Regions from separate parts of the Methylobacterium sp. Leaf111 genome, predicted to be linked through region 2. Evidence: predicted binding sites of a transcription regulator. Region 2 holds the regulator's gene; the other holds the start of a gene.
What was found. The regulator LexA, encoded in region 2, represses DNA repair genes until DNA is damaged. The targets are predictions, from matches to a motif close to TGTTCNNNNTGTGTTCNG.
Positions count from the first base shown of each region.

Region 1: a site for LexA is predicted at 13,626-13,643, ahead of ssb (single-stranded DNA-binding protein). Genes of this name have one in related genera too.

Region 1 is NZ_LMNE01000045.1:211,986-227,626, reverse strand. Features, by position in the region: gene ASF41_RS17915 (methyl-accepting chemotaxis protein) at 1-1,283, shown strand, start outside; gene ASF41_RS17910 (SGNH/GDSL hydrolase family protein) at 1,360-2,133, shown strand; gene ASF41_RS17905 (tetratricopeptide repeat protein) at 2,192-3,067, opposite strand; gene ASF41_RS17900 (5-(carboxyamino)imidazole ribonucleotide synthase) at 3,339-4,448, opposite strand; gene purE (5-(carboxyamino)imidazole ribonucleotide mutase) at 4,496-4,993, opposite strand; gene ASF41_RS17890 (YdcH family protein) at 5,131-5,349, opposite strand; gene ASF41_RS17885 (YdcH family protein) at 5,544-5,726, shown strand; gene ASF41_RS17880 (propionyl-CoA synthetase) at 6,080-8,020, shown strand; gene ASF41_RS17875 (NADH:flavin oxidoreductase/NADH oxidase) at 8,093-9,211, shown strand; gene ASF41_RS17870 (hypothetical protein) at 9,298-9,657, shown strand; gene ASF41_RS25710 (hypothetical protein) at 9,739-9,906, shown strand; gene ASF41_RS17865 (hypothetical protein) at 9,935-10,231, shown strand; gene ASF41_RS17860 (phosphodiester glycosidase family protein) at 10,346-11,152, opposite strand; gene ASF41_RS25145 (hypothetical protein) at 11,151-11,324, shown strand; gene ASF41_RS17855 (hypothetical protein) at 11,392-11,904, shown strand; gene ASF41_RS17850 (DUF4174 domain-containing protein) at 11,978-12,376, opposite strand; gene ASF41_RS17845 (NADP-dependent oxidoreductase) at 12,567-13,583, shown strand; gene ssb (single-stranded DNA-binding protein) at 13,790-14,362, shown strand; gene ASF41_RS17835 (DUF808 domain-containing protein) at 14,518-15,510, shown strand; gene aroQ (type II 3-dehydroquinate dehydratase) at 15,514-15,641, opposite strand, start outside.
Region 2 is NZ_LMNE01000024.1:13,676-29,316, forward strand. Features, by position in the region: gene ASF41_RS14415 (DUF721 domain-containing protein) at 1-288, shown strand, start outside; gene ASF41_RS14420 (thioredoxin domain-containing protein) at 378-1,031, shown strand; gene ASF41_RS14425 (AtpZ/AtpI family protein) at 1,259-1,633, shown strand; gene ASF41_RS14430 (F0F1 ATP synthase subunit A) at 1,750-2,505, shown strand; gene ASF41_RS14435 (F0F1 ATP synthase subunit C) at 2,614-2,841, shown strand; gene ASF41_RS14440 (ATP synthase subunit B) at 2,948-3,511, shown strand; gene ASF41_RS14445 (ATP F0F1 synthase subunit B) at 3,604-4,089, shown strand; gene ASF41_RS14450 (ABC transporter ATP-binding protein) at 4,218-5,144, shown strand; gene ASF41_RS14455 (ABC transporter permease) at 5,141-5,902, shown strand; gene ASF41_RS14460 (alpha/beta fold hydrolase) at 5,920-6,684, opposite strand; gene ASF41_RS14465 (outer membrane beta-barrel protein) at 6,836-8,098, opposite strand; gene ASF41_RS14470 (FkbM family methyltransferase) at 8,444-9,274, shown strand; gene sfsA (DNA/RNA nuclease SfsA) at 9,307-10,014, opposite strand; gene ASF41_RS14480 (DUF937 domain-containing protein) at 10,178-10,963, shown strand; gene lexA (transcriptional repressor LexA) at 11,326-12,084, shown strand; gene ASF41_RS14490 (ComEC/Rec2 family competence protein) at 12,078-14,363, opposite strand; gene gltX (glutamate--tRNA ligase) at 14,530-15,641, shown strand, end outside.

The sequences.
Region 1 (15,641 bases), on a different contig from region 2:
GTCGCCTCGCCGCCGGCGGCACCCCCGACTTCGACGCGACCCACGCGGCTCTGGTGAAGGGCATGGAGGAGGCCAACGTCGTCCTGAGCCAGCTCACCGCCCTGCAGGTCCGGGAGGCGCAGGCCGAGTTCGACCGGGCCGAGACCCATTCGGGCTGGTCGCGCCTGGCGCTCCTGGCCCTGGTCGCCCTGGCCGCCGCCGCCATCGGCTTCGGGCTCTACACCGTGCTGGCCCTGGTCGTGCGCCCGCTCGGCGGCATGACCGACACCATGGCCAAGCTGGCCGGCGGCGACGTCATGACCGAGGTGGCGGGCGCGCACCGCCGGGACGAGATCGGCGCGATGGCCCGGGCCGTCCAGGTCTTCAAGGACGCCATGATCGCCAAGCGCGACGCCGACGCCGCCGCCGCGATCGAGAGCGCCGCCAAGATGCGCCGGGCCGAGATCCTGGATGCCGCCACGCGGGGGTTCCAGGCGCAGGTCGCACGCCTGACCCACGGCCTGTCCTCCGCCGCCACCGAAATGGAGGCCACGGCGCGGGCGATGAGCCGCACCGCCGACCAGACGGCCGGGCAATCCCTGAGCGTCGCCTCGGCCGCCGAGCAGACCTCGGCCAATGTCCAGACCGTGGCGGCCGCGAGCGAGGAGATGGCCGCCTCCATCGGCGAGATCGCCGCCCAGGTCGCCCGCTCGGCGGCGATGGCCGAGCGGGCCTCCGAGAACGCGGCGGCCACGGACACGATCATCCTCGGCCTCGCCGAGGGGGCCGAGCGGATCGGCACGGTGGTGGGCCTGATCTCGGGGATCGCGGCCCAGACCAACCTGCTGGCGCTCAACGCCACCATCGAGGCGGCCCGCGCCGGCGAGGCGGGCCGGGGGTTCGCGGTGGTCGCGGGCGAGGTCAAGGAGCTGGCCTCCCAGACCGCGCGCGCCACGGCGACCATCTCGGACCAGATCACCACGATCCAGGGCGAGACCCGCCAGGCGGTCACGTCGATCCGGACCATCGGCGCGACCATCGCCGAGCTGCGCAGCATCGCGGTCGGCGTCGCGGCGGCCATGGAGGAGCAGGGAGCGGCCACCCAGGAGATCGTCCGCAACGTGACCCAGGCCGCCCAGGGCACGCAGTCGGTGACCGTCAGCATCGGCAGCGTGACCCAGGCCGCCGGCGAGACCGGGGCGGCCTCGTCCCAGGTCCTGGCCGCCGCCTCTGAACTCGCGCGCCAGTCCGAACAGCTGAGCGCCGAGGTCTCGGGCTTCCTCGCCACCGTCCAGGCCGCCTGAGCGGGCTTGCCCAACGGCCGGCTTTCGGGGCTGATGCCGGACGCCCCGAAAGCCGGGGCCGGCATCGGGGGAACGGATGAGCGGCTCCGACGACGACCGCCCGCGATCCGGGCCGTGGACCCGGCGCGGCCTGCTCGCCGGGGGCGTCGGAGCGGCGGCGCTCGGAATTGTGGGGCTGGGGGCCGGCGGGATCCTCGCGCCGCCGGACGCGGTTCGGCACGATCGCCAGATCGCCGAGGCCCACCTCGCCGCGCGTCTGCCGGCGATCCGGGCGGCGCTCGCGGCGGCGCGGCCGGGCTTCGTGTTCCTGGCGGGCAACTCGCAGGCCGAGCTTCTCGGAGCCGCCATGGCGCGGCGGCCGGACGTGGTGAATGGCGGGATCGGCGGCACCTCGGCCCGCCGCTATGCCGGCGCGATCGACGGACTGGCCTTCCCCGTCCGGGCCGGAGTCGCGGTGCTGTTCGTCGGCACGAACGACATCCTGCGGCGGGCCGACCCCCTGTCGGCGCGCATGGCGGGCGGGTTCGCGGCGGCGACGGGCCGCATCGTGACGTGGCTGGCGGCGAATGCGGATCGGGTGCTGGTGGCGGCCGTGCCGCCGATCGGGCCGGAGGCCGGGGCGGAGCGCGATCCGGCGGCGGTGGCCGGCTACACGGCGCTCCTGCGTGATCTGTGCGCGCGGCAGGGCTGCCGGGTCTTCGACCCCTTCGCGGACCTGCGTGACGGTCCACCGGGCCTGACCACCCGGGCGGTGCCGCCGGACGGCGTGCACCTGCGCGACTACGACATTCTGGCGGCCGGGCTCGAGACGCACCTGCGCGCGCTGCGGGACGGAGCGCCGCCGGACTGAGCGGCCGGCGGGGTCACGAAGCCTGCGGAGGCGCGGACGAACCCCCGCGCGGGGTCCGTCAGTTGAACAGCGAGCCGACGCCGCCCTGGACGCGGCCGAGACCCTGCTTGGCCACCGGGTTGCCGGGCTCGATCTGCGCGGCGCGCTGGTAGCTCTCCACCGCCTCCTTCCTGCGGTTGGACTTCTCGTAGGCGAGGCCGCGATAGGCCCAGGAGGTGGCGTCCTTGTTGTTGACGTTGAGCGCCGCGTTGTAGTCCTCGATCGCCTTGTCGTACTGGTTGGTGGCGATCAGGCTCTGGCCGCGCGCCGCATAGGGCGCCGCCACGAAGGGATTGCGGTCGATGGCGGCGTCGAAATCCGCGATGGCCTGGGTGTTCTGCCCCTGTTTCTGCCGGACGAGGCCGCGCGCGTGGTAGGCCTCGGCCGATTCCGGCGCGAGGCGGATCGCCTGGTTGAGGTCGGTGGTGGCGCCCTCGAGGTCGCCCTGGGCGCGCAGCACGTTGGCGCGGCCGATATAGGCCGGGGCGTAGTTCGGATCGGCCGAGATCGACTTCGAGAAGTCCTGCAGCGCGGCGTCGTTGCGGCCGATCTGGCGGTTGGCGAGCGCGCGGTTGTTGTAGGCCGAGGCCGAATTCGGGTCGATCTGCACCGCCTTGGTGAAGTCCCCGATGGCGTCGTTGAACTGGCCGGCCCGGGCATAGGCCGCGCCGCGGGTGACGTAGGCCGCCGCGTCGTTGGGATTGCGCTGGATCACGTCGGTGAGCGAGGTGATGTTGACCGTGGTGGCGCCCGTCTGGTCGGATTCGAGCACGGCGAACTGGCGCGTCGCGGTGGCGCCGCCGCCATAGGTCTCGCAACCGGCCAGCGCGACCGCCGCGAGCGCCGTGGCTCCGATCAGCCCCGCCTTCGATGCCCGCAGCTTCAAAACCGTCATGGTCCTCGCTCCCCCCGGCGTCGCGCGCGACGCCGCCCTCGATTCGATTGCGTCCCGTGCCGAGCCCCGCATGGACGGGGCCGGTTGCGCCCGCACCCTCCCGCATCGCGGTGAATGCGCGCTTAAAGTCGGCGACGGGTTCCGCTCAAGCGGTCGGATGTGGCGAAGGTATGGCTTGCCGCGCGCGCCTGCACGAAACGGCTCCAAACGGCCGGCGGGACCGTCGGTTGCCGGGTGGGTGTCGCAATCGGGCCGCGGTTCGGGCGGCGTCTCAGGGTTTCGGCAGCAACTGGGTGACGTGGCCCATCTTGCGGCCCGGCCGGGCCTCGCCCTTGCCGTAGAGGTGGAGCTGGCTCCCCGGCCGGGCGAGGATCGCGGCCCAGTCGTCCACGTCGCCGCCGATCAGGTTGTGCATCTCCACCGCCATGCCGCCGACCCGGGCCGAATCGCCGAGCGGCCAGCCGCAGACCGCCCGGACGTGCTGGGCGAACTGCGAGGTCGTCGCGCCCTCGATGGTCCAGTGGCCGGAATTGTGGACCCGCGGGGCGATCTCGTTGACCACGACCCGGGCCGGGCCGTCCGCCTGGGGCACTAGGAACATCTCGACGGCGAGCACGCCGACATAGTCCAGCGCCTCGGCGATGCGGCGGGCGATGCCGATGGCGGCGGCCTCGGTCTGCGGCGCGATGCCGGGGGCGGGCACGCGGGTGACGGCGAGGATGTGGTCGCGGTGCTCGTTGGCGCAGGGGTCGTAGGCCGCGAAGGCCCCGTCGGCGCCGCGGGCGGCCACCACCGACACCTCCGCCTCGAACGGCACGAAGCCTTCCAGGATGCAGGGCGCGCCGTTGAACTCGGCCAGGATGGCGGCGGCGTCGACCGGCCCCTCGGCCCGGATCATGCGCTGGCCCTTGCCGTCATAGCCGAAGCGGCGGGTCTTCAGCACCGCCGGGCGGCCGATCTCTTCGAGCGCCCGGGTCAGGTCCTCGGCCGTGTCGACGGCCCGGAACGGCGCGGTCTCGATGCCGAGGTCGTTGATGAAGCGCTTCTCGGTCAGCCGGTCCTGGGTCGTGGCGAGTGCTGCGGCGTTCGGGTGCAACGGCGCCTTCGCGGCCAGGGCCTCGGCGGCCTGCGCCGGGATGTTCTCGAACTCGTAGGTGACCACGTCGACGCTCGCTGCGAAGCGCGCCAGGGCCGCGACGTCGTCGTAGGCCGCGATGGTGGCCTCGGCCGAGACGTCGAAGGCCGGGCTGTCGGCATCGGGCGCGAAGACGTGGACCCGCAGGCCGTAACCGGCGGCCGCGAGGGCGATCATGCGGCCGAGCTGGCCGCCGCCCACGATGCCGAGGGTCGCGCCGGGGCGGATGTCGGGGAGGGCGGTCACGGCGATTCGCTTTTCAAGGCAGGTTCCGGTTCACGGCAGATGGGAGTTTACGGCTGGTCGCTCTGCGGGGTTTCGGCGACGCTCGCGGTCTGTGCGGCGCGCCAGGCTTCGAGACGCGCGGCGAGGCCCGCATCGGTGAGGGCGAGGATGGCGGCGGCGAGCAGCGCCGCGTTGACGGCGCCCGCCCGGCCGATCGCCAGGGTGCCCACCGGGATGCCGGCGGGCATCTGCACGATGGAGAGCAGGCTGTCCTGTCCCGACAAGGCCTTCGATTCCACCGGCACGCCGAGGACGGGAAGGGGGGTCATCGCCGCGGTCATGCCCGGCAGGTGGGCCGCGCCGCCGGCGCCCGCGATCACCACCTGGAATCCTTCGGCCTTGGCGCCCTTGGCGAAGGCGACGAGGCGGTCGGGCGTGCGATGGGCCGAGACGATGCGGTCGTCATGGGCGACGCCGAGCGCATCCAGCGTCTCGGCGGCATGCCGCATGGTCGCCCAGTCCGACTGGCTGCCCATGATGATCGCGACCGGGGAGGCTCCCGCCATGGTCGTCAGATCCCTTCGCGATCAGGTGGTAAGACGGGCCGTGCGACGCGACGCGGCCCTTGGGAACGCCGAATACAAAAGCGGTGGCGTGCCCGCAAGGCGGCACCCGCCCGGACACCCGCCCGCCGGGGGCCCGGTCAGGCGATGATGTCGGGGGTGATCTGGTCCTCGAGATACGAGATCCGGTCGCGCAGGAAGAGCTTGCGCTTCTTCAGGCGCTGGATCTGCAGCTGGTCGGCCACCACCCCGACCTCGAGGGCATCGATCGCGCCGTCGAGGTCGCGGTGTTCCTGCTTCAGCCGCGCCAACTCGTCGGCGGGTTCCACCGACGCATCGTTATCGAACTGGACCGCCATCGCACCTGATGCCCCGGGACGCTTTCGCCGCAGACCATGCGACAGCCGCTCGGCCTGGGCAAGAACCCGCCGCGCCTCCTGCACAACCATCCGCCTGCACAAACATCCGTCAAGCCGAGCCGTCGATAGGCTTCGACAGCCGGCTGATCATATGCCAGTCTGGCCCCGTCGAAACGAGACAGGAGACACAGCTCATGTCACTGCAGACGCACCTGACCCAGCTCGCCCGCAAGCACGAAGCCCTCGAGCGGGAGATCCACGACGCCACCATCCGACCCTCGGCGAACGACCTGCGCATCGCAGAGCTCAAGAGACGCAAGCTCCACCTCAAGGACGAGATGAACCGCCTGCGAAGCGAAACCGACCAGCTGCATTAGCGGCCGTCTCACCCCCACCGCCTCATCTCTCGAGCGTTCGCCGCCGCCGCTGGTCCCCAGGGCGGCGGTTTTCGTGTCCGGTGTCTTCGCGCCGCTGGTCCCCAGGGCGGCGGTTTTCGTGTCCGCCGGCTTCGCGCCGCTGGTCCCCAGGGCGGCGGTTTTCGTGTCCACCGGCTTCGCGCCGCCGGTCCCCGGGGCGGCGGTTTTCAAGTCCGCCGGCTTCGTCTCGCGAAGCGCGGAAGCAAAAGCCTGCGCCTCGATCCGTTCGGCAGGATGGCGCAGCAGTCCGGCGGCGTAAATTCCGGTAGAGTGCCGAGAAACCGGCAGCACGACCGGTTCCGCGAGGACACGCCATGGACGCCACGCCCCACGCCCCGAATCCGCGGCCCGGCCGCTATGCCGAGACCCACGCCGCCTCGCTGGCCGACCCGGAGGCCTTCTGGCTCGAGGCGGCCCGGGCGATCGACTGGGCGAGCCCGCCGACCCGGGCCTTCGACGCGACGCTCGGCGCCTATGGCCGCTGGTTTCCCGACGCGACCCTGAACGCCTGCCACAACGCCGTGGACCGGCACGTCACGGCCGGGCGCGGCGACCAGGCCGCGATCCTGTACGATTCGCCCGTCACCGGCACCCAGCGCCGAATCACCTACGCGGACCTGCGCGATGCGGTGGCCGTGCTCGCCGGGGTGCTCCGCGACCTCGGGGTCGGCCGGGGCGACCGCGTCGTGATCTACATGCCGATGGTGCCCGAGGCCCTGTTCGGCATGCTCGCCTGCGCCCGCCTCGGCGCCGTCCATTCCGTGGTCTTCGGCGGCTTCGCCGCCAACGAACTGGCGATCCGCATCGAGGACGCCGCACCGAAGGTGGTGCTCGCCGCCTCCTGCGGCATCGAGCCGAGCCGCGTCGTCGCCTACAAGCCGCTCCTCGACGCCGCCCTCGCCGCCTCGGCGCACAAGCCGGCGGCCTGCCTGATCCTGCAGCGCCCGCAGGCGGCGGCCGACCTCGTGCCGGGGCGCGACCACGACTGGGCCGATACGGTGGCACGGGCGGAGACCGACGGCCGGCGGGCGGCCTGCGTGGACGTGGCGGCCACCGACCCGCTCTACATCCTCTACACCTCCGGCACGACGGGAAAACCCAAGGGCGTGGTGCGGGACACCGGCGGGTACTGCGTGGCGCTGGCCTGGTCGATGCCCAACCTCTACGCCGTGGCGCCGGGCGAGACCTACTTCTGCGCCTCCGACATCGGCTGGGTGGTGGGCCATTCCTACATCGTCTACGCGCCCCTCCTGCACGGCTGCACCACGGTGCTGTACGAGGGCAAGCCGGTGGGCACGCCCGATGCCGGAGCCCTCTGGCGGGTGGTTTCGGAGTCCGGCGCCGCCTGCCTGTTCACGGCCCCGACGGCGCTGCGGGCGATCAAGAAGGAGGACCCGCGCGCCGAGCGGGTGGGCGCCTACGACCTCTCGGGCTTCCGCTCCCTGTTCCTGGCCGGCGAGCGGGCCGACCCCGATTCCGTGGCCTGGGCCGAGCGCGCCCTCGGCCGCCCGGTGATCGACCACTGGTGGCAGACCGAGACCGGCTGGGCCATCGCGGGCAATCCCGTCGGCCTCGGCCGGCTGCCGGTCAAGCACGGCAGCGCCGGCGTGCCGATGCCGGGCTACGACCTCGCGGTGCTGGACGAGGCCGGCAAGCCGGTGCCCGCCGGCACGATGGGCACCATCGTCCTGCGGCTACCCCTGCCGCCGGGCTGTCTGCCGACCCTCTGGGGCTCGGAGGCACGCTTCCGCGCGAGCTACCTCGCCACGTATCCGGGCTGGTACGACACCTCGGATGCCGGCATCGTCGATGCCGACGGCTACGTCACGGTGCTCGGCCGCACCGACGACATCATCAACGTCGCCGGGCACCGGCTCTCCACCGGCGGCATGGAGGCGGTACTGGCGAGCCACCCGGACGTGGCCGAATGCGCGGTGATCGGCATCCGCGACGCCCTGAAGGGCGAGCAGCCCTGCGGCTTCGTCGTGCTGAAATCGGGCGTCGCGCGCCCGACCCAGGCGATCGAGGGCGAGCTCGTGGCCCTGGTCCGCGCACAGATCGGCCCCGTCGCGGCCTTCAAGCTGGCGCTCACCGTGCAGCGGCTGCCCAAGACCCGCTCGGGCAAGATCCTGCGCGGGACCATGAAGCGCATCGCCGACGGCGAGCCCTGGACCACCCCGCCGACCATCGACGATGCCGGCGTGCTCGACGAGATCGGCGCCAGCCTGAAGGACCGGGGGATCGGGGCCGGGTAGTCGGGCGGGCGGGTAGCCAAGCGCGCGCCGGCGCGCCACCTATGCGGGGATGCAGCCAAGCCGGAGCCCCGCATGACCGCCCGCCTGTTCGAGCCCCTGCGCCTCGACAACCTCACCCTCGAGAACCGGATCATCGTCGCTCCGATGTGCCAGTACTCGGCCCATGCGGGCCAGGCCGGCGACTGGCACCTGATGCATCTCGCTCAGATGGCGATGTCGGGGGCGGGGCTCCTCACCCTGGAGGCGACCGCGATCTCGCCGGAGGCCCGGATCTCGCCCACCGACCTCGGGCTCTATTCCGACGAGACCGAGCGGGCGCTGGGCCGCGTCCTCGACGCGGTGCGAGGCTACGCGCCGGTGCCGATCGCCATCCAGATCAACCATGCGGGCCGCAAGGCCTCCAGCCGCGCCCCCTGGGACGGCGGCGCGCAGATCGACCCCGAGGCACCGGATGGCTGGCGCACGGAAGCCCCCTCGGCCCTGGCGCACGGGGAAGGCGAGGTGGCGCCGCACGCCCTCGATTCGGAAGGGCTGAAGCGCATCCGCGACGGCTTCGTCGCCACCGCGCGCCGGGCCCTGCGCCTGGGTATCGAAGGCTTCGAGCTTCACGGGGCGCACGGCTACCTGCTGCACCAGTTCCTGTCGCCGCTCTCCAACCAGCGCACCGACCAGTATGGCGGCCCCCTCGCCAACCGGATGCGGTTCCCGCTCGAATGCTTCGAGGCGGTGCGGGAGGCCGTGCCGGCGGGCAAGCCGGTCTGGATGCGGGTCTCGGCCACCGACTGGGTCGAGGAGGGCTGGACCCTTGAGGAGACGGTGGAACTCGCCCACGCCTTGAAGCGCCGGGGTGCGGCCGCGATCCACGTCTCCACCGGGGGCCTCTCCACGCAGCAGAAGATCCCGCTCTCGGCCGGCTACCAGGTTCCGTTCGCCGAGCGGATCAAGACCGAGACCGGCCTCACCACCATCGCGGTTGGGCTCATCACCGAGGCCGCCCACGCGGAATCGATCCTGGCCGAGGGCCGGGCCGACGCGGTCTCCCTGGCGCGCGCCCTGCTCTACAACCCGCGCTGGCCCTGGCACGCGGCGGCCGAACTCGGCGCGCAGGTGCGCGCGCCGCGGCAGTACTGGCGTTCGCAGCCGCGCCAGTTCAAGGACCTCTTCACCGATACCCAGCACGGACAGCGCTGAGCGGGCCCCCGCGAAACCTCAAAGGCCCCGACCGCTTTCCTTCAGTCACCCCGCCGAAGCGGGCGTTTCCCGAGAGATCACGCAGCATGGACGACGACGACGTCACGACCTTCGCGGTGGAACGAGTCCGCCTCGACATCGAGAACGGCATCACCCTGATCTCGGGGGCCGACGACGAGGAGGAGCCGGCGGGCTACTTCATCATTCAAATCGAGAAGGGCGATCCCGACGGGCCGCTGATCGAGGTCTTCGGCGAGGACCTGACCCAGTCGGACGGCGTCACCCGGCTCGAACTCGGCCTGCGCCACCTGCAGTTCGCTTTCGACCCGCGCAGCACCATCGGGGCCGAGATGCCGTCCGTCCGCATCGAGTCCCGCACGGAGATCCCGGAGGGCGTACGCGCCCGCCTGTCCGTGGCGTTCGGCAAGCGCGCGAAACGCGCCTGAGACCCGGGCTTGCGCGAAGCGCGCCTGAGACCCAGGCCAGCCCGCGTCAGGTTCAGCAGCAGCGAGGCGAAGAGGCAGTCCGTGGCGATCAAGGTCGGCGACTACGTCGCATCCGAGGACAACGAGGCCACCATGACGGTGGTGGCCCTGGAAGGGGACCGGGCGCTCTGCCGCTGGTTCGTCGACGGCGACGTCGACGGCGACGAGAGGCAAGCCTGGATCGACCTGGCGGCGCTGACCGTTCTGTAGACGGGGCGGCACCGGACCCGGAGGGAACATGTCCGAGATCGAGGAGAAGCGGCGCGAGATCGCCGAGCTGATCGCGCTGGAACTCGGCCTCGGCGACCTCGAAGCCCTGAGCGCGGCCGACCGCGCCGCCGTGGACCGGCAGACGGCCGAGACCATCGCGGGCTGCGGGGCGGACAGCCCGGAGCCCGCCGACTGCACCGAGGCCAACATCCGCCTGCGCGGCCTGCTCCAGCAGTACCGCGCCCTGCAGATCCTCCGCAGCGACGAGGCCGATGCGCGGCTGGCGGAGGAGGGCGAGGTCTTCGGCCGCGAGGACGATGCCTGATATCGGCTCCGCTCGATCGAAGCGGCGCCCGGATCGGCAGGCCTGCGCGGCGCTCGAGCGAAGCCCCGATCCGCCATCCCGAAGGGATCGGACGGATTGGGTCTGTGCGGTCCCTCAGCGCGCCACCGCCCCGACCATCGGGCCGAGGGGGCGGCTGAGGTCCGAGCGGTTCATCGACGGGGCGTAGAGGCTCGACACGCTGCCGTCGAGGAAGAGCGCGTTGCGGCAGCCGAGGGTGTCCTTGTACAGGCGCGCGAAGGCGCCGAAGCTCACCGGCCGCTCCGAGATCGCGAACACGGCGGTGCGGCCGTCGTCGCGGACCCCGACCCCGTTGCGGATCTTCTGGCTCGGGCCGTCCGCGGAGATCTTGGGGTGGATATGCCCGTCCACGACGAGCATCGGCCCCGACTGCGTGGCGAAATCCGGCTTCGGGGCGCTGCGCAGGTAGCGGCCCGTCTCCATCACGCCGGCACGCTCGCCCTTCACCCAGAAGATGCCGTTCGGCTTCAGGTGAAAGTTGCCCGGCCCGTTGGCGGTGGAAACGCCCTTCAGCTCGCGCCCGTCCTCGATGTAGAGCCCGACCGGGGCCTGGCCCTTGTCGTACATGCCGGCATTCATGGCAAAGCGCAGGGACGCCCCCTGCTTCTCCGCCAGGGTCGAGAGCGAGGAATAGGGCAGGCCATCGGCCCCGAGCCAGAACAGCCGCACCCGCTCGCGGCGCAGGTCGACCGTGCAGACGGTGTAGGCCTCGCCCTCCGCCTGGACGGCCCGGCAGGGCGCCGGGACAGGGGCGGCCGCCGGCGCGGCCCTGGCCGGACCGCCGAGGGCGAGGCAGGCGGCGCTCAGGAGGGCGGCGCGCAGAAGGGCGGGGACCGGGAAACGGCGTATCCGAACGCGAGCCCGCACGACATCCTGCACCATGGTCACCCGCATCCCCCTCGACCGCGCCCGCCGGAGGATCGTGGCGGCCGGCCCCGCTTCCTCGCCCGAAACCCCGGGCGATTTCAAGGGCGGCCCGATGTCCGGGGCGACCACCGGGGCCGGGCAGGGCTCGGCGCGCTTCACGATGACGGGAGAGTCGAAACGCGCATGAACCCTTCCGGGTGCCACCGCGTTTGTGCGTCCAAGGGGACGTTTCGGCTTCTTTCGGAGACGATGTGATGAAACGAGTTGTTCTGGCCTCGGCGGCCATGATCGGCGCGCTCGCGATGATTCCCGCCACCGCGGAAGCGCGCGGCGGGTTCGGTGGCGGCGGTTTCCACGGTGGCGGCTTCCACGGCGGCGGATTCGGAGGCGGCGGCTTCCGGGGCGGCTTCGGTGGCGGTGGATTCCGGGGTGGCTTCGGCGGCGGCGGCTTCCGCCATGCCGGCTTCGGCTATCGCGGCGGCTTCGGCGGCTATCGCGGTGGCTTCGGTGGCTACCGCGGCGGATATTACGGGCGCGGCTACGGGCGCGGCTACGGCTACGGGCTCGGCGGCCTGGGTCTCGGCGTCGGCCTCGGCCTGGCGGCGGGAGGTCTCTACGGAGGCTACGGCCCGGGCTACGGCTACGGCTACGCCCCGGTGGGCTACGGCGCCTACGATTACGGCTACGGCGGCGGCTGCTACACGGTCCCGCGCGTGCGCTGGACCCCCTACGGCTACCGCCGGGTGCTGGTCGAGCGCTGCTACTGATCGGATCGCCTGATCGGCGTTTTTCGAGGGGCCGCCGCGTGCGGCCCCTTTTCGTTGGCCGCTGGTCCGCGCCTCAGCGACGCCTCTCCTCCCGGCGCATCGGCATCGCGTCGATGGTCTCGAACAGCGCGTCCGCCGGGATCGGCGCCGTCGCGGTCCGCTTGGCCTCGCCGTCCTTGCCCACCAGCACCACGCGAAACCCGTCCGCGGGGAGCCCGAGGACCGCCCGCAGGCGCCGTGCCTCGCTCGTGTCGCCGAACGCCTCGCGGATCACGAGATCGCGCTCCATCATGCCGGCTCGGGCTGTCTCGAGCGCGGCACGCTGGGCCGTGACCCGGGGATCGCCGGGCTCGGGCGCGGAGATCACCAGAACCCGGGACGTCCAGCGCTCGCGCGCCAGCGGGTTCTCCGCCGCCTGGGCCGCCGTGACGCCGAGCAGCATCGCCCCGATCGTTCGCCATCCGCGCGCCATCCCGATGTCTCCCGTGCCCGTCGCCGTTCCGGGACAACGCGCGGAGGGGCCGCCGGACCCGTCGCCCGACCTGCACGGAATTGTCATCGGCTGCCGCCGTCCCATCTGTCGGGAGATCTCCCGACGGGCGCGTCCACGGCGCGCCCGTCGCCTCTCGCGAACCCCATCGCGAAAACCCTGGAGCCGCCCCATGACCCACGTGAATCGCCGCATCGTCCTCGCCGCCCGTCCGCACGGTGAGCCGAACGCCTCGCATTTTCGGCTCGAGGAGGCGCGGATGCCGGTGGCGAAGGCGGGCGAAGTGCTGCTCGCCAACCGCTGGCTCTCCCTCGACCCCTACATGCGCGGACGCATGAGCGCGGCGAAATCCTACGCCGAGCCGGTGGCGATCGGCGATACCATGGTGGGCGCCACCGTTGCGGAGGTGATCGAGTCCCAGCACCCCGACTACCGCGTCGGCGAGACGGTGGTGGGCTTCGGCGGCTGGCAGGACTTCGCCGTCTCCGACGGCCGTGGCCTGCGCCGCCTCGATCCGGACGCCGCCCCCGTCACCACCGCCCTGGGCATCCTCGGCATGCCCGGCATGACGGCCTATACGGGGCTCCTCAACATCGGCAAGCCCAAGGCCGGCGAAACCGTGGTGGTGGCCGCGGCCACCGGGCCGGTGGGCTCCCTCGTCGGGCAGATCGCCAAGCGCAGGGGCGCGCGGGCGGTGGGCATCGCGGGCGGCCCCGAGAAATGCGCCTTCCTGCGCGACACCCTCGGCTTCGACGCGGCCATCGACCACCGCGCCGAGAACTTCCCCGACGCGCTGGCCGCCGCCTGCCCCGACGGCATCGACGTCTATTTCGAGAATGTCGGCGGCGCGGTGTTCGACGCGGTGCTGCCGCTCCTGAACAACTTCGCCCGCATCCCGGTCTGCGGCCTGGTCTCGGGCTACAACGCCACCGAGCTGCCGCCCGGCCCCGACCGGGTGCCGGTGCTGATGCGCGCGATCCTGTCGAAGCGCCTGCACCTCCAGGGCTTCATCGTCTGGGACTTCGCCGCGCAGGAAACGGCGTTCCTGGAGGAAGTCGGGGGCTGGCTGCGCGACGGCCTCGTGGTCCATCGCGAGGACATCGTCGACGGGCTGGAGAACGCGCCGGAGGCCTTCGCGGGCCTGCTGCAGGGTCGGAATTTCGGCAAGCTCATCGTCCGCATCCGCTGAGCGAAGGGCAAGGCGCGCTTCCGAGGCGCCCTGCCCCCTAAACAGAACAAAAATAGAACATACAGATCCCCCCGATTCCCTGAGAGTCTCGGGGACAGCCCGCCGACCGCGATTGCCGCCGGGGCCCGAGAGGCCCATGACAGGGCGGCGACCCGGTCGTTCGGGGCCGCAGCGCGCAGTGAGATCGATCGGTAGGAGAGAGCGGCATGGCCGGCAGCGTGAACAAGGTGATCCTGGTGGGCAATCTCGGGCGCGACCCCGAGACACGGCGCCTCGCCTCCGGTGATCCCGTGGTCAACCTGCGCATCGCCACATCGGAGTCCTGGAAGGACAAGATGTCGGGCGAACGCAAGGAGAAGACCGAGTGGCACTCGGTGGTGATCTACAACGAGAACCTCGCCCGCGTGGCGGAGCAGTACCTGCGCAAGGGCTCGAAGGTCTACATCGAGGGTCAGCTCCAGACCCGCAAATGGGCGGACCAGTCCGGCGTCGAGAAGTACACCACCGAGGTGGTGCTCCAGCGCTTCCGGGGCGAACTGACCCTTCTCGACGGCCGCAGTGGCGGCGGTGAAATGGGCATGGACGAGGAGAGCGGCGGTCAGATCAGCCGTGGCGGCGATTTCGGCGGCGGCGGCGGTGGTGGCGGACGCGGCGGCGACCGCGGCGGGGATTACGGCGGCGGTCGCCCCTCGGGCGGCGGCGAGCGCCGGCCCGCCTCGGGTGGCGGTGGCGGCGGCTCGAAGCCGAACTTCGACCTCGACGACGACATTCCGTTCTAGGGTCGACCCCGCGTCGTTGATCGCGCGGGACGCCAGGTCCCGACGGTCATCGGCGCGGCTCCGGGATCAAATCGCCGCCTCGTTCGTCTCCTGTAAAGGCCAAGCTCGCCGCGCCATCCGGCGCGGGGACTGTGGCCGGCTAGGCAGGGGTTCCCGTGAGCATCGGACTGATCGCGCTTCTCGATGACGTCGCGGGTCTCGCCAAGGTGGCGGCGGCCTCCCTCGACGATGTCGCCGCCCAGGCGGGCCGCGCCGGCGTGAAGGCGGCCGGCGTCGTCATCGACGATGCCGCCGTGACGCCCCGCTACGTGGTGGGCTTCGCCGCCGAGCGCGAATTGCCCATCGTCGGCCGCATCGCGCTGGGCTCCCTGCGCAACAAGCTGCTGTTCCTGCTGCCCGCCGCCCTGGCGCTCGGCGCCTTCGCGCCCTGGGCGATCACGCCCCTGCTGATGCTCGGGGGGGCCTATCTCTGCTACGAGGGCACCGAGAAGGTCTACGAGGCGCTGTTCCCGCACAAGGCCCATGCCCACGCGGCGAAGCGCGACGAAGCGGCCGGCGATGCCCAGGCCCTGGAGGATCGGAAGGTCTCCAGCGCGATCAAGACGGACTTCATCCTCTCGGCCGAGATCATGGCCATCACCCTCGCGGCCCTGCCCGAGGGCTCGATCTGGATGCGCGCGGCGGTCCTCGCCGTGGTGGCGGTGGGGATCACCGTCGCGGTCTATGGCGGCGTCGCCCTGATCGTGAAGGCGGACGATGCCGGGGTCGCGATGGCCGCCAACGGGTCGCGCTCGGCCTTCGGCAGCCTCGTGCGCGGCCTCGGCCGCGCCCTGGTCAAGGGCATGCCGGGCTTTCTCAAGATCCTGGCCATCGTCGGCACCGCCGCGATGATCTGGGTCGGCGGCGGCATCCTGGTACACGGCCTCGAGGGCTACGGCCTGCCCCAGATCGGCCACGCCATCCACGCCGTGGCGGCCGGGGCGGCGGGCGTCGCCGGTCCCCTCGCCGGGACGGTCGAGTGGCTCGTCACCGCGGCGGGCTCCGGCCTCGTCGGTCTCGTAGTCGGCGCGGCCCTGATCCCGGTGACGAGCTTCCTCCTGGCACCGGCCTGGAACAGCCTGGCCCGGCTGCGGACCCGGGCCGCCTGAAATCTAGGAGGCACCGCGCAGGTGGGCGATGTGCCGAACCGCGAGTTCGTAGCCATGGGTGCCGAAGCCCGCCATCACGGCGGTCGCGGCGAGTGAGACGTAGGAGTGCTGGCGGAAGGCCTCGCGCCGAT
Region 2 (15,641 bases):
GGCACCCTCGTGGTCCGGGTCGAAGGCGTGTTCGCCCTCGAATTGCAGCACCTCGCGCCGGTGGTGATCCAGCGCATCAATGCCCATTACGGCTGGGCCTGCGTCGGCAAGATCGTGATGCGCCAGGGACGGGTCGACCGGATCGGGCGTCGCCCCGCGCCGCCGGTGGTGGATCCCGTCCGCCGCGGCGAAGTGGCGCTTGCGGTCCAGGCGATCGAGTACGACGCCCTGCGAGACGCCCTCGACCGCCTCGGAACGGCGGTGGTGGCGACAACACACAAGCGCTAGGCGCGCCGCGCAGCCTTGTCAGGACGCCTGCAGGATTCTACCGCATCGCTGACGAGAAGATTAGGTCCGCGACCGGAGCCCTCCCGATCATGATCACCCGACGCGATGCCCTGAAAGCCACCGGCCTTGCCGTCGGCGCGGCGATCCTCCTGCCCCGGTTCACCCTCCCGGCCGCGGCGGAGGACGCGAACCTGTCGACCCTAATGGAGCCCGGTCCGCTCGGTGACGTCTGGCTCGGCCCGAAGGACGCCAAGGTGACGATCATCGAGTATGCCTCGATGACCTGCTCGCACTGCGCCGCCTTCCACAGGAACACCTGGCCGGCCCTCAAGGAGCGCTACATCGACACCGGCAAGGTGCGCTTCACCCTCCGCGAGTTCCCCCTCGACCCGCTGGCGACGGCGGCCTTCATGCTGGCCCGCTGCGACGGCGATGCGAAGTACTATCCCATCACAGACCTGCTCTTCGACCAGCAGCAGGCCTGGGCCTACGTCCAGAAGCCGCAATCGCCGGTGGATGCCATGGAGCAGATGCTGCGCCAGGCCGGCTTCTCGAAGGAGAAGTTCGAGGCCTGCCTGAAGGACCAGAAGCTCTACGGCGCCGTCAACGCAGTGAAGCAGAAGGGCATGGACACCTTCAAGGTCGATTCGACCCCAACGTTCTTCATCAACGGCGAGCGCTTCAAGGGCGAGATGACCATCGAGGGCATGGAGAAGGTGATCAAGCCCCTCCTGGGCGCGTGAGATCCCCGAAGCGGGTCCGTCGCGGCGAGGGCCTCGCCCGCTGTCGTTGGCCCGGTGCGAGAACACCGGGGGGCGGATCGGCAAAACCGCGATTTCTCGTGGTGCGACAATATCTTACGTAAGGTCGAGGGCGCCTTGACACCCAAGGTGGGCGAAACTATGGTGCGCCCCGCTTGAAGGAGGCGTTCCGCCGGTTCCCTCCGCTCTCGCCAATGTGAGTTCTCGCCGTGAGCGGCAACGAAACTGCGGACGAAGGCGGGGACGGGCGGAAGAAAGCACTGGACGCGGACCTCTCTCAGAGGCTCAAACGTCTTGAGACGCAGATTGAGCGGAAGCGGCCGAGTGCCCCTCCCGGTCATTCGACGCGTCCCGGTCCTTCGGCCGGGCCCTCTCCTCTCGGCCAGGCGATGCGGCTCTCGACCGAGTTCATCGCGGGCGTCCTCGCCGGGGGCATTCTCGGTTGGATGTTCGATCATTACCTCGGGACGAAACCCTGGGGACTGATCGTCCTGCTGATGCTGGGGTTCGTCACCGGCGTCTACAACGTCATGCGCGCCTCGGGGTCTCTTCCCAAGGTGCCGACCAAGGAAGAGGACCGCTAGCGGTTCTCGGGGAAGCGCCGCGCACGCGGCGAACCGAATTGAAATCATGCCGCTCGCGCGGCACCGGTGGTGGCGGGCCGTCTGGCCGGCCGAGAGTCAGAAGGGCGGGAGCGGCAATGGCCGTAAAGATGGATCCGATCCACCAGTTCGAGCTCAAGCCGCTGGTCTCCTTCGGTCATATCGGCAACCAGGAGATCGCGTTCACCCAGTCCGCGCTCTACATGTTCGCCGCCGTCGGGATCATCGCGCTGATCACCGTCGTGGCCACCGCCCGCCGCTCGGTGGTGCCGGGCCGCATGCAGTCCATGGCCGAGATCTTCTACGAGTTCATCGGCTCGACCCTGCGCCAATCCGCCGGTCACGGCTCCGAGCGCTTCATGCCGCTGATCTTCTCGCTCTTCATGTTCGTGCTCGTGCTGAACATGCTCGGCATGATCCCCTACGCCTTCGCGGTGACCAGCCACATCATCGTCACCTTCGCGCTGGCCTTCCTCGTGATCGGCACCGTCATCGTGTACGGCTTCATGGCCCACGGCACGAAGTTCCTGAAGGTGTTCGTTCCGTCGGGCGTGCCCGGCTGGCTCCTGCCGATGATCGTCGCGATCGAGATCGTGTCCTTCATCTCGCGTCCGATCAGCCTCGCGGTTCGTCTCTTCGCCAACGTGCTGGCCGGTCACATCGCGCTCAAGATCTTCGCGGGCTTCGTCCCGGCGCTGCTCGCCGCCGGCGCTTGGGGGGCCATCTCGCCGCTGCCCCTGGCCCTCAGCGTCGCCGTCACGGCTCTCGAGTTCCTCGTCGCCGGTCTGCAGGCCTACGTCTTCGCGACGCTCGCCTCGATCTATCTCAGCGACGCCCTGCATCCCGGCCACTGAGCCGGGTCATCCCGGCCGAGGGCCGGGACACCCCCTTCCGTCCCCGGTTCGCGATCGCGGCCGGATTTCTCTCCACGCAACGACGACACGGACACCAGGAGCAATTTGATGGATCCCTTAGCTGCCAAGTACATCGGTGCCGGCCTCGCCTGTCTCGGGATGGCGGGCGCCGCCATCGGCCTCGGCAACCTCTTCGGCCAGTTCTACGCCGGTGCGCTCCGCAACCCTTCGGCCGCCGACGGCCAGCGCGGCAACCTGCTCCTCGGCTTCGCCCTCACGGAAGCGCTCGGCATCTTCTCGCTGCTCGTCGCGCTGCTGCTCCTGTTCGCCGTCTAAGACACGCTCGTCACGGATCTCGAACCGATACCGGACCGGACGCCGCCTCCCGCAGGGATGGCGGAGGCGTCCGGTCCCCACTCCTTGAATTTACGCGAAGGACGTCATGGCTCAGCCGGCCCATTCGACCGCAACGCATGAAGGCTTCGTCGCGACGCCGGCCGCCGAACATGGCGGCGGTTTCCCGCCCTTCGAGAGCCACACCTTCGCGTCCCAGCTCATCTGGCTCGCCCTCGCCTTCGGGCTGCTTTACTACCTGATGGACAAGATCGCGCTGCCGCGCATCCAGGCCATCCTGCACGACCGCGCCGTGCGTCTGTCGGGCGATCTCGACGAGGCGCAGCGCCTGAAGGCCGAGGCGGATGCCGCCGGAGCCGCCTACGAGAAATCCCTGAGCGATGCGCAGGCCAAGGCGCAGGCCATCGCCCTCGAGACCCGCACGGCCCTCTCGCAGGAAGCCGAGACCAAGCGGAAGGCGCTCGAGGCCGAGCTGAACGCCCGCATCGCCGCCTCCGAGGCGACGCTTCGCACCCGCACCGCCGAGGCCATGGGCAACGTTCGCGGCATCGCCGGCGAGACGGCCTCGGCCATCGTCGAGCGCCTGACGGGCCGCAGCCCCGACGAGGCCGCCCTCGCCAAGGCCCTCGACAGCGTCTCCTTCCCGCACTGAGGCGGACGCCAAACCATACCTGACCGGCAGGACCCGAGGGGCGAAGACCCCGCCGGACCGCCGGACACCATCGAGTTGGGACGACGAGCATGTTGTTGGAAGCCGAATTCTGGGTCGCAGTCGCCTTCGTCCTGTTCATGGCCGTGGTCTGGAAGGTCGGTGGCTTCAACCAGATCACCAAGGGGCTGGACGGCAGGGCCAGGCGCGTCCGCCACGAACTCGACGAGGCGCGTCGCCTGCGTGAGGAGGCCGCCGGCGTCCTCGCCGATTACAAGAAGCGCCGCGCCGAGGCCGAGCGCGAGGCCGAGGCCATCGTGGCGTCCGCCCGCGAGGAGGCCCAGCGGATCGCCGACGAGGGCCATGCCCGCCTGAACGACTTCATCGCCCGTCGTACCAAGTCGGCCGAGACCAAGATCGCGCAGGCCGAGGTCCAGGCGACCGCCCAGGTTCGGGCCGCCGCTGCCGACGCCGCGGTGAAGGTTTCGGAGGTCATCCTGCGCGAGCGCATGCAGGGTGAGACGGCCGAAGGCCTCGTCCGCCAGAGCCTCGGCGAGGTTCGGACCCGCCTGCGGGCTTGATCCTTCCCTCTGCGACACCAGGGAAAGCCGCCGCGAGGCGGCTTTTTCGTTTTCGGCGCCGTCCCACGCCGGCGGCGTGCTAGAAGGCCGCCCCGATCGCGCCGGCGCCACGCCGCAGCGGAGTTTCGATGCAGCCGATCATTGCGATCCAGAACCTGTCCAAGGTCTACGCCTCAGGCCTCAAAGCCCTCGACGGCATCAACCTCGACATCGCCGAGGGCGAGATCTTCGCGCTTCTCGGTCCGAACGGGGCCGGCAAGACGACGCTGATCAGCATCGTATGCGGCATCGTCACGGCGAGCGCCGGCCGCATCCTCGCGGGTGGGCACGACATCGCCCGGGACTATCGCCAGGCCCGCCGCATGATCGGCCTCGTGCCGCAGGAGCTCACCACCGACGCCTTCGAGACGGTTTGGGCGACGACGAGCTTCAGCCGCGGGCTCTACGGCCTCAAGCCGGATCCGGCGCATATCGAGCGGGTCCTGCGCGACCTCTCCCTGTGGGAGAAGCGCGACGCGCGGATCATGACCCTGTCGGGCGGGATGAAGCGGCGGGTGCTCATCGCCAAGGCCCTGAGCCATGAGCCGCGCATTCTCTTCCTCGACGAACCCACCGCCGGCGTCGACGTGGAACTGCGCCGCGACATGTGGCGCTTGGTGCGCTCTCTGCGCGACACGGGCGTCACCATCATCCTCACCACGCACTACATCGACGAGGCCGAGGAGATGGCCGACCGCATCGGCGTGATCCGCAAGGGCCAGATCATCCTGGTGGAGGAGAAGGCCGAGCTGATGCGCAAGCTGGGCAAGAAGCAAATGACCCTGAACCTGCAGGAGCCGCTCGCCGCCCTGCCCCCGGCCCTGGCGCGGCACGATCTCACCCTCAAGCCGGGCGGACAGGATCTGGTCTACACCTACGACACGAAGGGCGAGCGCACCGGCATCACGGCGCTGCTGGCCGACCTCGCCGCCGCCGGCATCCGCTTCCGCGACCTCCAGACCAGCCAGTCCTCGCTGGAGGAGATCTTCGTCGACCTCGTGAAGGAACGCGCATGAACTGGTACGCGGTCCGCGCCATCTACGGCTTCGAGATGGCGCGCTTCTGGCGCACGGCGCTGCAGAGCATCGTGGCGCCGGTCATCGCCACCTCGCTCTACTTCGTGGTCTTCGGAGCGGCCATCGGCTCGCGGGTCGCCTCGGTGGACGGGGTCGCCTACGGCGCCTTCATCGTGCCCGGCCTGATGATGCTCTCGCTCCTGACGCAGAGCATCGCCAATGCTTCGTTCGGCATCTACTTCCCGCGCTTCGCCGGCACGATCTACGAGATCCTCTCGGCGCCCGTCTCGCCGCTCGAGATCGTGCTCGGCTATGTCGGCGCGGCGGCTTCGAAATCGATCCTCATCGGCCTCATCATCCTGGCCACCGCCGCCCTGTTCGTGCCCCTGCGGATCGAACATCCCTTCGTGATGGTGCTGTTCCTGCTCCTGACGGCGGTCACCTTCAGCCTGTTCGGCTTCCTGATCGGCCTCTGGGCCGACGGCTTCGAGAAGCTGCAGCTGGTGCCCCTCCTCATCGTGACGCCGCTGACCTTCCTCGGCGGCAGCTTCTACGCCATCGAGATGCTGCCGCCATTCTGGCGTGCGGTGAGCCTCGCCAACCCGGTGGTCTACCTGATCAGCGGCTTCCGCTGGTCCTTCTTCGGCACCTCGGATGTCGGCGTCGGCGTCAGCCTCACCATGGCGTTGATCTTCCTGATCCTGTGCCTCGCCGGCGTGACCTGGATCTTCCGGACCGGCTACCGCCTGAAGACCTGAGGCGCGGTGGTGCCCTCTCAGGGCCGCTGGGCCAGGAAATCGATTACGCCCGTGCGGTGACCGCGGTCGCCCACGGCCGTGCTGTGGTCGCGGTTCGGAAGTTCGACGGCGGTGCCGTTCGGAAACAGCGCCGCCAGCGCCGGACCCGAGCCCGAGACGGTGTCGAGGGTGCCGGTCGTCACCAGGGTCGGTGACGAGATCTCGGCGACTTCGGCGCGCGACAGGGTCTGGCGCGAGCCGCGCATACACGCGGCCAGGGCCCGCAGGTCGCTCTTCGTCTGCTCGGCGAAGGTGCGGAACGCGGCGGCCGTCGGGTTCGGGGCCGGTGCGCCGGGCTCCGCCTCCAAGGCCTCGGCGATCCCGTCCGGCAGGCCCTTGCCTTCGATCAGATGCAGGCCGAGACCGCCGAGCAGCAGCGAACGGACGCGCTCCGGCGCATCGAGGGCCAGGAACGCGGCGATGCGCGCGCCCATCGAGTAGCCCATGACATCGGCTTTGGGGATCCCGAGATGGTCGAGGAGGCGGCGCGCGTCCTGGGCCATGAGGTCCGCGCCGTAGACCTCCGGATCGTAGAGCTTCTGGCTCTCGCCGTGCCCCCGGTTGTCGAGGGCGATGGTGCGGTAGCCGGCCTGGGTCAGGGCCCGGACCCAGAGCGTGTTGACCCAGTTCACCGCATGGTTCGAGGCGAAGCCGTGGATCAGCAGGACCGGGTCGCCCGACCCGCCGACGGCGGGGACGTCGATGTAGGCGAGGGAAACACCGTCGGAATCGAAGCGCTGCATGGGCTCGGGCCTTATCGATCGGGGCATGGTCCCGCCTCCTTGAACCGTCGGGCGCGCGGACGGAAGCCCACCGGTGGCGCATGGGCGCACATGAAAGCGGCGGCAGGTTGCCCTGCCGCCGCGTTTCGCCGAACCGGATCGTCCGATCGGATCAGAAGGTGATGCCGGTCTCCAGCATGTAGCGCTCCTGCGAGGTCTTCAGGCCGCTGCGGCCGAAGCCGAGGCCGGGCGTGATGTCGTAGAGCTGCACGGTCGAGAACTCGCCACGGACGAAGTAGCGATCGAAGGTGAAGGTCGGGGTCACGGTGAAGGAGAAGGCCGAGCTGCCGGCGCCGTAGAGCACCGAGGTCTGACCGAACGGATTGTTGCGATTGCCGCTCTGGCTGATGTACTCCACGCGGCCCGCGAGGGCGAAGTTGTCCGTGAAGGCGTAGCTGGCGAGGAGGGCGCCGCCGATAGTTTCGGCACCGGCGAGGCCGAGGACGGCGTTCTGCTCCACGTTGGTGTACTGGACGTACGGCGTCACGATCCAGGGACCGTCCGCATAGGTGTAGTTGGCACTGATGATGCTGCTGTTCTGCAGCGAGACGGGCGTGGCGTACTGGAAGCGAAGGCCGCGACGACCGAACGGGTCCGCGAAGTCGAAATTGGTGTAGCTGGAGAAGTGCGTGCCGCCGTTGATGCCCACCGTGTTGGCGGGGTCGATCTTGTAGGTGATCGCACCCGTGACCCAGTTGATCTCGCCGGAATAGAAGCCGTCGGTCGCGGCGAACGAGGCCGCCCACGGACCATCCGAGTAGTTCACCTGCACACCCTGGTTGATCACGTTCTCCTGGCCGAAGAGGAGGCCGCGGGAGATGTTCAGGTTCTGGAAGGTGAACGGCAGCTCGGAGCCGATCAGGGTCGGCATCCGACCGCCCTGGATCGACCAGTTGTCGTTGATCACGTACTTTCCGAACACGATCGGCGCCGGGGAATACAGCAGGTCCGTCTGGTCGAAGGTGCCGTAGATCGGCAGGCCGAGGCCGGGGATCGAGTAGGCGCCGAAGGCGGCGTAGAACTGGAACGGGCCGTCGGCCTTCTGGATGAAGCCCATCAGGTTCGAGACGTCCACGCGGCCGGCCCGGTCACTCGGCAGCGGAGCGGGCGAGAACGTGTACTGGTTGGGCTGGGTGTAGAAGTAGCCGGTGACCGCACCGCCGACATAGACGTCGCCGAAGGCGCCGAGTGTCAGGCAGGACGGGTTCGGGTTCTGCTTGATGACGCCGCCATAGGCCGGGAAGGTGATCTCGGCCTTGCACGGCGCGGGCGGGGCAGGGACCGCCAGCACCTTCGCCGGCATGTCGGCCGCGAAGGCGCAGACCGAGGACAGCAGGACGGCGGAAAGGGCGAGAAGCGAGCGCTGCATGGCGATGGGAACTCTGCGGGAGGATCTGCGTTACGGCGACGTTCTCAAAGGTTCCCGTTTACGGCAAAGCTATCCTTTGTGCAGACGCCTATTTTTCGGGCAATTGAGGCCGCTCGAACTGGGTTTCGTTCGTGGTGTTGCCGCAATGGAACAGGTCTGAGCACCAGATTCGGTCTCGACGATTGTCCTCTGCTTCCGAAGTGGCGCGACGGTCAGGTCTGATCTGCGGCCGACCGCATTCGCCCGGAGGGGGCGCTGCGGGCTGATCGGCCCGGAATGTCCGGGACCTTTCCATCCTCCCGCGGCGGCGTCGCTTGCCGCCGCGTCCGTGCGCTGGCATCAGCACGCACGATGAAAGACACGCAGCCCTACGGCACTTACGCTCCCACAGGCCTCGTCGCGCGCATCGCTCGGCAGACGGGCCGGATCTCCTACGCGAGCTGGGCCGGGCGACGCCTCGCCCTGTTCCTGCGCCGCGTGGCGATCGGGCTGCTGCGCGGCGCCCCTCTGGACGTCGAACGCTACGGCGCCCGCATGCGGCTCTACCCCTACAACAACAACTGCGAGAAGAAGGTGCTCTTCACGCCGCAGTTCTTCGATCCGGAGGAGCGCGCACTTCTCCGGGCGAAGCTTCAGCCCGGCTGCACCTTCCTGGATATCGGCGCGAATATCGGTGCCTACGCGCTGTTCGTGGCGGCCTTCGCGGGGCCGCGCGCCCGGATCCTGGCCGTCGAGCCGCAGCCGGACGTGTTCGACCGCCTGACCTACAACATCGCTCAGAATCCGTTTGGAACGGTCAAGGCGGTGGCCTGCGCGGTCGCCGACAAGGCGGGGGAACTCACCCTGTTCGTGGATCCCCGCAACCGGGGGGAATCGAGCCTGAAGATCGTCGGGACGAACGAGGGCGCGCAGATTCGTGTGCCGGCCGTGCCCCTGCTCGATCTCGCCCTCGGCGAGGGCATCGCGCGCATCGACGCCATGAAGCTCGACGTCGAGGGCGCCGAGGACCTGATCCTCGAACCCTTCCTGCGGGCCGCCCCCGCGAGCCTCCACCCGCGGCTGCTCATCGTCGAGAACGGCACCGACCAGTGGCAGATCGACCTGCCCGCCTTGCTCGAGCAGCACGGCTATCGCCGGATCGCTCGCACCCGCCTCAACCTGATCTTCGAGCGGGCCGACTGACGGGCCCGCGCGGTTCTTCTGGGACGCGCGCCCTACAGCACCGGGATGGCGTCGGCCACGGCGATGCCGACCGGGTCGATGCGGCAGCGATGGGCGTGGACGGCGACGCCGGCCGCCCGAGCGGCCTGAAGCGCCCGGTCGAAGGCAGGATCGAGGTCCCGCGCGGCATCGAAGCGATCCGCCCACATCTGCACCACGATGATGACCATGGCACGGCCCCCGGCCTCGACGACGGCCGCGAGGTCCGTCATGTGGCGGGCGCTGCGGGCGGCGACGCAATCGGGAAATTCCGCGAGGCCGGGGCTGCGCATCAGGTGACAGTTCTTCACCTCGACATGGCAGGGCGGCATCCCCTCCCCGGTGGCGAGGAAGTCGACCCGGCTGGCCCGGGCGTAGCGGACTTCGGGGCGCAGGCCCGTGTAGCCGGCGAGGCACGGCAGGCCGCCGGCGGCGAAGGCCTCCGCCACCAGGGCGTTCGGCCGCATCGTGTTGATGCCGACCCATTGCCGGCCGCCGGGCAGATCCGCCTCCACCAGTTCCCAGGAAAAGGGGAGCTTGCGCGTCGGGCTCCGGACGTCGGACAACAGGGCCCGCGCGCCCGGCACCGCAAGTCCCAGCATCGCCCCCGGGTTGGGGCAATGGGCCGTGATCACGGACCCGTCGGCAAGCTGCAGGTCGGCGAGAAAGCGGTTGTAGCGACGCACCAGGCGCGCCTCGATCAGGGGCGAAGGGAAGCGCATCGCGGGTCCGGGGCAAGAAACGGGTTGATACGGGCCCCCGTCGACGGGGAATCGGGCCGTCGTGAGGCGCCCGGGCTGGTCAGTACCGACCGGATGCGACAGAATTCGCGCGGCGCGCCCGGGTCGATGACCGGGAAAGCCGCAGTTCGTCCGCGAGGCCGCCATGTTCAATCTGTTCGACATCCTTCAGGCGCAGGCGGGCCCCAACGCGCAGGGTTTCGGACGGCAGTTCGGTTTGTCGCCGGAGCAGAGCCTGCGCGCGATGGAAGCCCTGCTTCCGGCCCTCACGATGGGGCTGCAGCGGAACGTCGCCCAGGATCCGACCGGCTTCGCCCACCTCTTCAATCTCGTCGGCCCCGCCGCGCCGAAGGCGTCGAGCGCGACGCCGCAGATGGACATGCTGGTCCAGCAACTCTTCGGCTCGCCCCATCTGAGTCAGGCCGTTCTGCAGCAGGCCGCTGCCGTCAGCGGCGTGGCGATGCCGGCCTTGAAGCAGATGCTGCCGATCATGGCCGGCATGGTGGTGGCGGGGATCGTCCACGTCATGATCAACCAAGCGCCTGCCGCGGCGCCGGTCCCGCGCGCCGAGGCGAACCCCTTCGGCTTCCCGCCCAATGCCTGGTCGGAGATGATGCAGGCGTTCCTGAACTCCGGCGCCAAGGCCCCGAAGCCCGCGACGCCCTCGCCCCAGGCACGGCCGCGTGCGGCGTCGACGTGGCTCGCGGCTTCGCCCCGGCCGGAGTCCGCCGGGCCGGACAGGTCGGCCACGGAAGCGCCCTTCGACGTGATGCAGCAGATGTTCCAGACGGGCCTGGAGGTGCAGCAGGAGAACGCCCGCGCGATGCAGCGCCTGTTCGATACCTTCTGGCAGGATCCCCGCAATCCCACCGAGACGGGCGGCAACGGTTCGGGTGACCGGCCCAAGGCAGGGCGCACCGGGCAGCGCTAGCTGAAGACCCGCCGTCGGCGACGTCGGCGACGCCGGCAGAGGACGGCAGAGAACCGATCGTCGCCGGGCCATCGACCCGAGGGCGCTGCGCCCGGGCGCCCTGCCGACCGGTCTAGACGCCGGCCGTCCAACTCGTTCGTCGGATCGGGGCACCACTCGGTCGCAGCGATGGCCGCAGCGGCAGGCCGGCGTGGCGCTCGGGCGACGCCCGGATCCGCCCTTGCCGAGGGGATCGAACGGATCGGGCCCGAGAGGCTTGAGATGGGAACCCTTGCAGAACACTTACGGAACGTTTAACGTGTTCGTGGTTTGTTTCTAGTGCCACCCGCCGCGATCCGTGGCGCTAACGAAGAGTGTCCCGCATGTTGACGCGTAAGCAGCTGGACCTGCTCCAGTTCATCCAGCTTCGGATGCGCGAGAGCGGCGTTCCCCCGTCGTTCGACGAGATGAAGGATGCCCTCGACCTGAAGTCGAAGTCGGGCATTCACCGCCTGATCACGGCCCTGGAGGAGCGCGGCTTCCTGCGCCGGCTGCCCAACAGGGCGCGGGCCATCGAGGTGATCCGGATGCCGGAGAGCCTCGGGGGGAATGCGGGCGCCCCGCGCGCCGCTCCGGCCTCCGAGGTTCGCCGCTTCACGCCGAGCGTGGTCGAAGGCGGCAAGGGCAAGGGCAAGGGCTTGCCGGCCGGCGCATCGGTGTCCCGACTGCCGACCACGCAGGCCACCGACGAGAGCGGTCGGGCCGTGACCATCCCGGTGATGGGTCGGATCGCGGCCGGTACGCCCATCTCGGCCATCCAGGAACAGAGCCATTCGGTGACGATGTCGCCGGATTTCCTGGCCGGCGGCGAGCATTACGCCCTGGAGGTGCGCGGCGATTCGATGGTCGATGCCGGGATCCTCGACGGCGACCTGGTGGTCATCCGCAAGCAGGACACCGCCAATACGGGCGACATCATCGTGGCCCTCATCGACGACGAGGAGGCGACCCTGAAGCGCCTGCGCCGGCGTGGATCGTCCATCGCCCTGGAAGCGGCGAATCCGGCCTACGAGACGCGGGTCCTCGGGCCGGATCGGGTGCAGATCCAGGGACGTCTCGTCAGTCTGGTGCGCCGCTACTGAAGGGGGTCCCCGTCCGGTTCATCGCCGGACGGATCCGACGGATCGCGGGTGCGATCGGGGATTTCCGGTAAGACCGACGCCGGCGGTGTCGAAGATGGCAAGGACGTTCCCGGCGGGTCCACCGGCTTGCGCAGAGGCGTCGCACGCCAGGGCACGACATCCCCGGGATGCTTCGCGGAGGCGAGGGACGGCCCATCGCGGGTGAGGTGAATCGCGGTCGCACCGTGCGATTCCAGGAAATCCCGGTCGATGACGATCGATGCGGCGCAGCCCCCGGGCGCGGATTGCCGGGTGATCAGGATGTCGGCCCTGGCGCAGTCCTCTCCGAGGGCACCCTTGTCGGTGGTCAGGGCGAGCACGCGGCCGTCGGGTGTGGTCAGGGTACAGCCCAGGCGATCGCAGCGCGCGCCCTCGAACCCCGTTACGTCCTGCACCCGTCGGTCGTCTCCATCGGCCTTGAGCCATTGCGCGAGCACGAAGGGGGGCGGCCGGCCAAGGGTGGCGAGCCGCCCGTTGCGCTGGCGGATGGCGGCGCCCGCCCCCTCCCGATCGACGTAGATGTCGTAGCGATCCGGGGCAGCCGCACAGGCGATGCCGATCGCTGCCGGAATGAGGCCGAGCCAGCGCAGCGACGAGGCCGGGAGCGTCAGGACGATCAGGGCAGCGGCCAGGAGGCCGAGGGCCCCCGTGCCGAAGGCCGGGACCACGACGACGGCGTTGCCGAAGCCCGCGATCCAGGTCGAGATGGTCAGCATCCCCCGCACCGCCAGGCCCATGGCCCACCAGACCGGCTGATCCAGCGCGAACGGATAGGCGAGGATGCCCAGAACCGCTGACGGCATCACCGCCAGGGAGACCAGCGGCAGGGTGAGCGCATTGCCCACCAGCCCGAAGGGCTGCACCGTCTGGAAGTGGTAGGTGGCGAAGGGCGCGGTGGCGATCTGGGCCACGAGCGTCGTGGCCAGGGTGCCCAGGACCGCCGCGGACGCCAGGGCGAAGATCCGGGGGAGCAGGCCGGCACCGTCGCGCTGCCGCCCGCGTCCGGCGATCAGCGGCGCGCAGGCGATCAGGCCGGCCACCGCCGCGAACGACATCTGGAAGCTCGGGCCGAGGAGGCCGTCCGGCTCGCGGGCCAGGGCGATCAGGGCGGCGAGGGCCAGGTTTCGCATGCTGAGCGCCGGGCGGTCGACCAGGATCGCGCCGAGCATCACGAGGGTCATGATCAGCGAGCGCTCGGCTGCGATGTCCCAGCCGGAGAAGACGCAGTAGGCCGTCACGCTCACCATGGCGACGGCAGCGGCGATCTTCTTGATCGGCCAGTGCAGCGCCGCGAACGGAACGAGGGCCAGGAGCGCCCGCACGAGCCAGAACACCACGCCGGCCGCCAGGACCATGTGAAGGCCCGAGATCGAGACGACGTGGTAGATGCCGGCGGCGCGCAGGATGTCGTTGGTCTCGGGGCTGATCAGGCCGCGCTTGCCCGTCACCAGGGCCGCCGCCACCGCCCCGGCCTGTCCGCCGTTGGCGTCGGTGATGCGGCGCGTCAGGGCGTTGCGGGCCGCGTCGACGGCGGCCGCGAGACGGATCTGCCAGTCCGCGCTCTCGGCCGGCGGCCGCAGGTCGACCTTGCCGACGAGGGAGCCCACCGCGCCGATCTCACGGAAGAAGGCATCCCGGGCGAAGTCGTAGCCTCCGGGGCGGGCGGCTTCCGGCGGCGGAAGCAGGCGCGCGGTCGCGGCGATGCGGTCGCCCGGCTTCAGGGTATTCGCCTTGCGGTAGGAGACCCGCACCCGGACCGGGCGGACCTCGGCGCCGAGGGTGCCGAAGCTCTCGACGCGGAGGATCAGGCGCGCCCCCTCCTCCCGCTCGTCCAGCCCTTCGATGGTGCCCACCAGCGGACCGATCGTGGTGCGGGCGAGGATCGGCCCGTCGACCGAGCGGACCCGCGCGGCGGCCGCCGCGAAGCCCAGGAGGGCGGCGACGGCGGCGAGCACCAGGGCCAGGCCGAACGGGCGCGCCACGAGGAGGGGCGTCGTCGCGGCGAGCAAGGCGGCGGCCGCGAGCGGCGCCAGGAGCGACGGCGTCCCCTGCGTACCGAGGAAGAACGCGAGGATGCCGCATCCGAACGCGACGGCGAGCCAGGCGAAAAGACGGCGCTGCTCGATCTCGCGGGTCCATCCCGCCCGGAACCAGTCGCGGATCGGCCCGGCGCCCGGGCGACGCGCGGCGAGGTGGCGCGTGATGCGCCCCATCGCCGCCGCCGCACGCGCCTGCGCCATTGCGAGACCTCCCGGGTTGCGCCCGTGACCGGGAGCCGGCGATGCGCCCTGCGATCCTGGGAACAGGACGATTCCTTAACGCGTGCCCGCGCGCATGCTACACGCGCGGTTCCGGGCCGGTCGATCCGCTTCCCGCCCGAATCACGAGCCATTCAAGTCCAGATTGATGTCGTCAGCCGTCGTCACGCGTTTCGCGCCCTCGCCCACGGGCTACCTTCACATCGGCGGGGCTCGCACGGCCCTGTTCAACTGGCTCTATGCCCGCCGCTTCGGCGGCCGCATGCTGCTGCGCATCGAGGACACCGATCGCGAACGCTCGACGCAGGGCGCCATCGACGCGATCCTGGACGGCATGCGCTGGCTCGGGCTCGATTGGGACGGGGACGTCATCTACCAATACGCCCGCGCCGCCCGTCACCGCGAAGCCGCCGAGAGCCTGCTGGCCTCCGGCCACGCCTATCGCTGCTACGCGACGCCCGACGAACTGACGGCGATGCGCGAGGCGGCCCGCGCAGAGGGGCGGCCCCTGCGCTACGACGGCCGCTGGCGCGACCGCGACCCGTCCGAGGCGCCCGCCGGCGTCAAGCCGGTGATTCGCCTGCGCGCCCCGACCGACGGCGAGACCGTGGTCGAGGACGGCGTGCAGGGCCGGGTCGTCTGGCAGAACAAGGATCTCGACGACCTCGTCCTGCTGCGTTCGGACGGCAACCCGACCTACATGCTCGCCGTCGTGGTGGACGATCACGACATGGGCGTCACCCAGGTCATCCGCGGCGACGACCACCTGACCAATGCGGCGCGCCAGCGCCAGATCTCCGATGCCCTCGGCTGGGAGGCCCCCGCCATGGCGCATATCCCGCTGATCCACGGCGCGGACGGCGCCAAGCTGTCAAAGCGGCACGGGGCCCTCGGCGTCGATGCCTACCGCGACCTCGGCTACCTGCCGAGCGCCCTGCGCAACTACCTCGTGCGCCTCGGCTGGAGCCACGGTGACCAGGAGGTCTTCTCCACCGAGGAGATGATCGCCGCCTTCGACCTCAAGGCCATCGGGCGGTCGCCCGCGCGCTTCGACTTCGCCAAGCTGGAAAACCTCAACGGCCTCTACATCCGTGGCGCGGCCGATGCGGACCTCGTCGCGGCGATCGACGAGGTGCTGCCGGCGCTCGGCCCGGCACGGGGGATCGCGGTGCCCATGAGTCCGGCTCTGCGGGAGACGCTCACCGCCGCGATGCCGGGCCTGAAGGAGCGGGCCAAGACCCTCGTCGAACTCCTGGACAG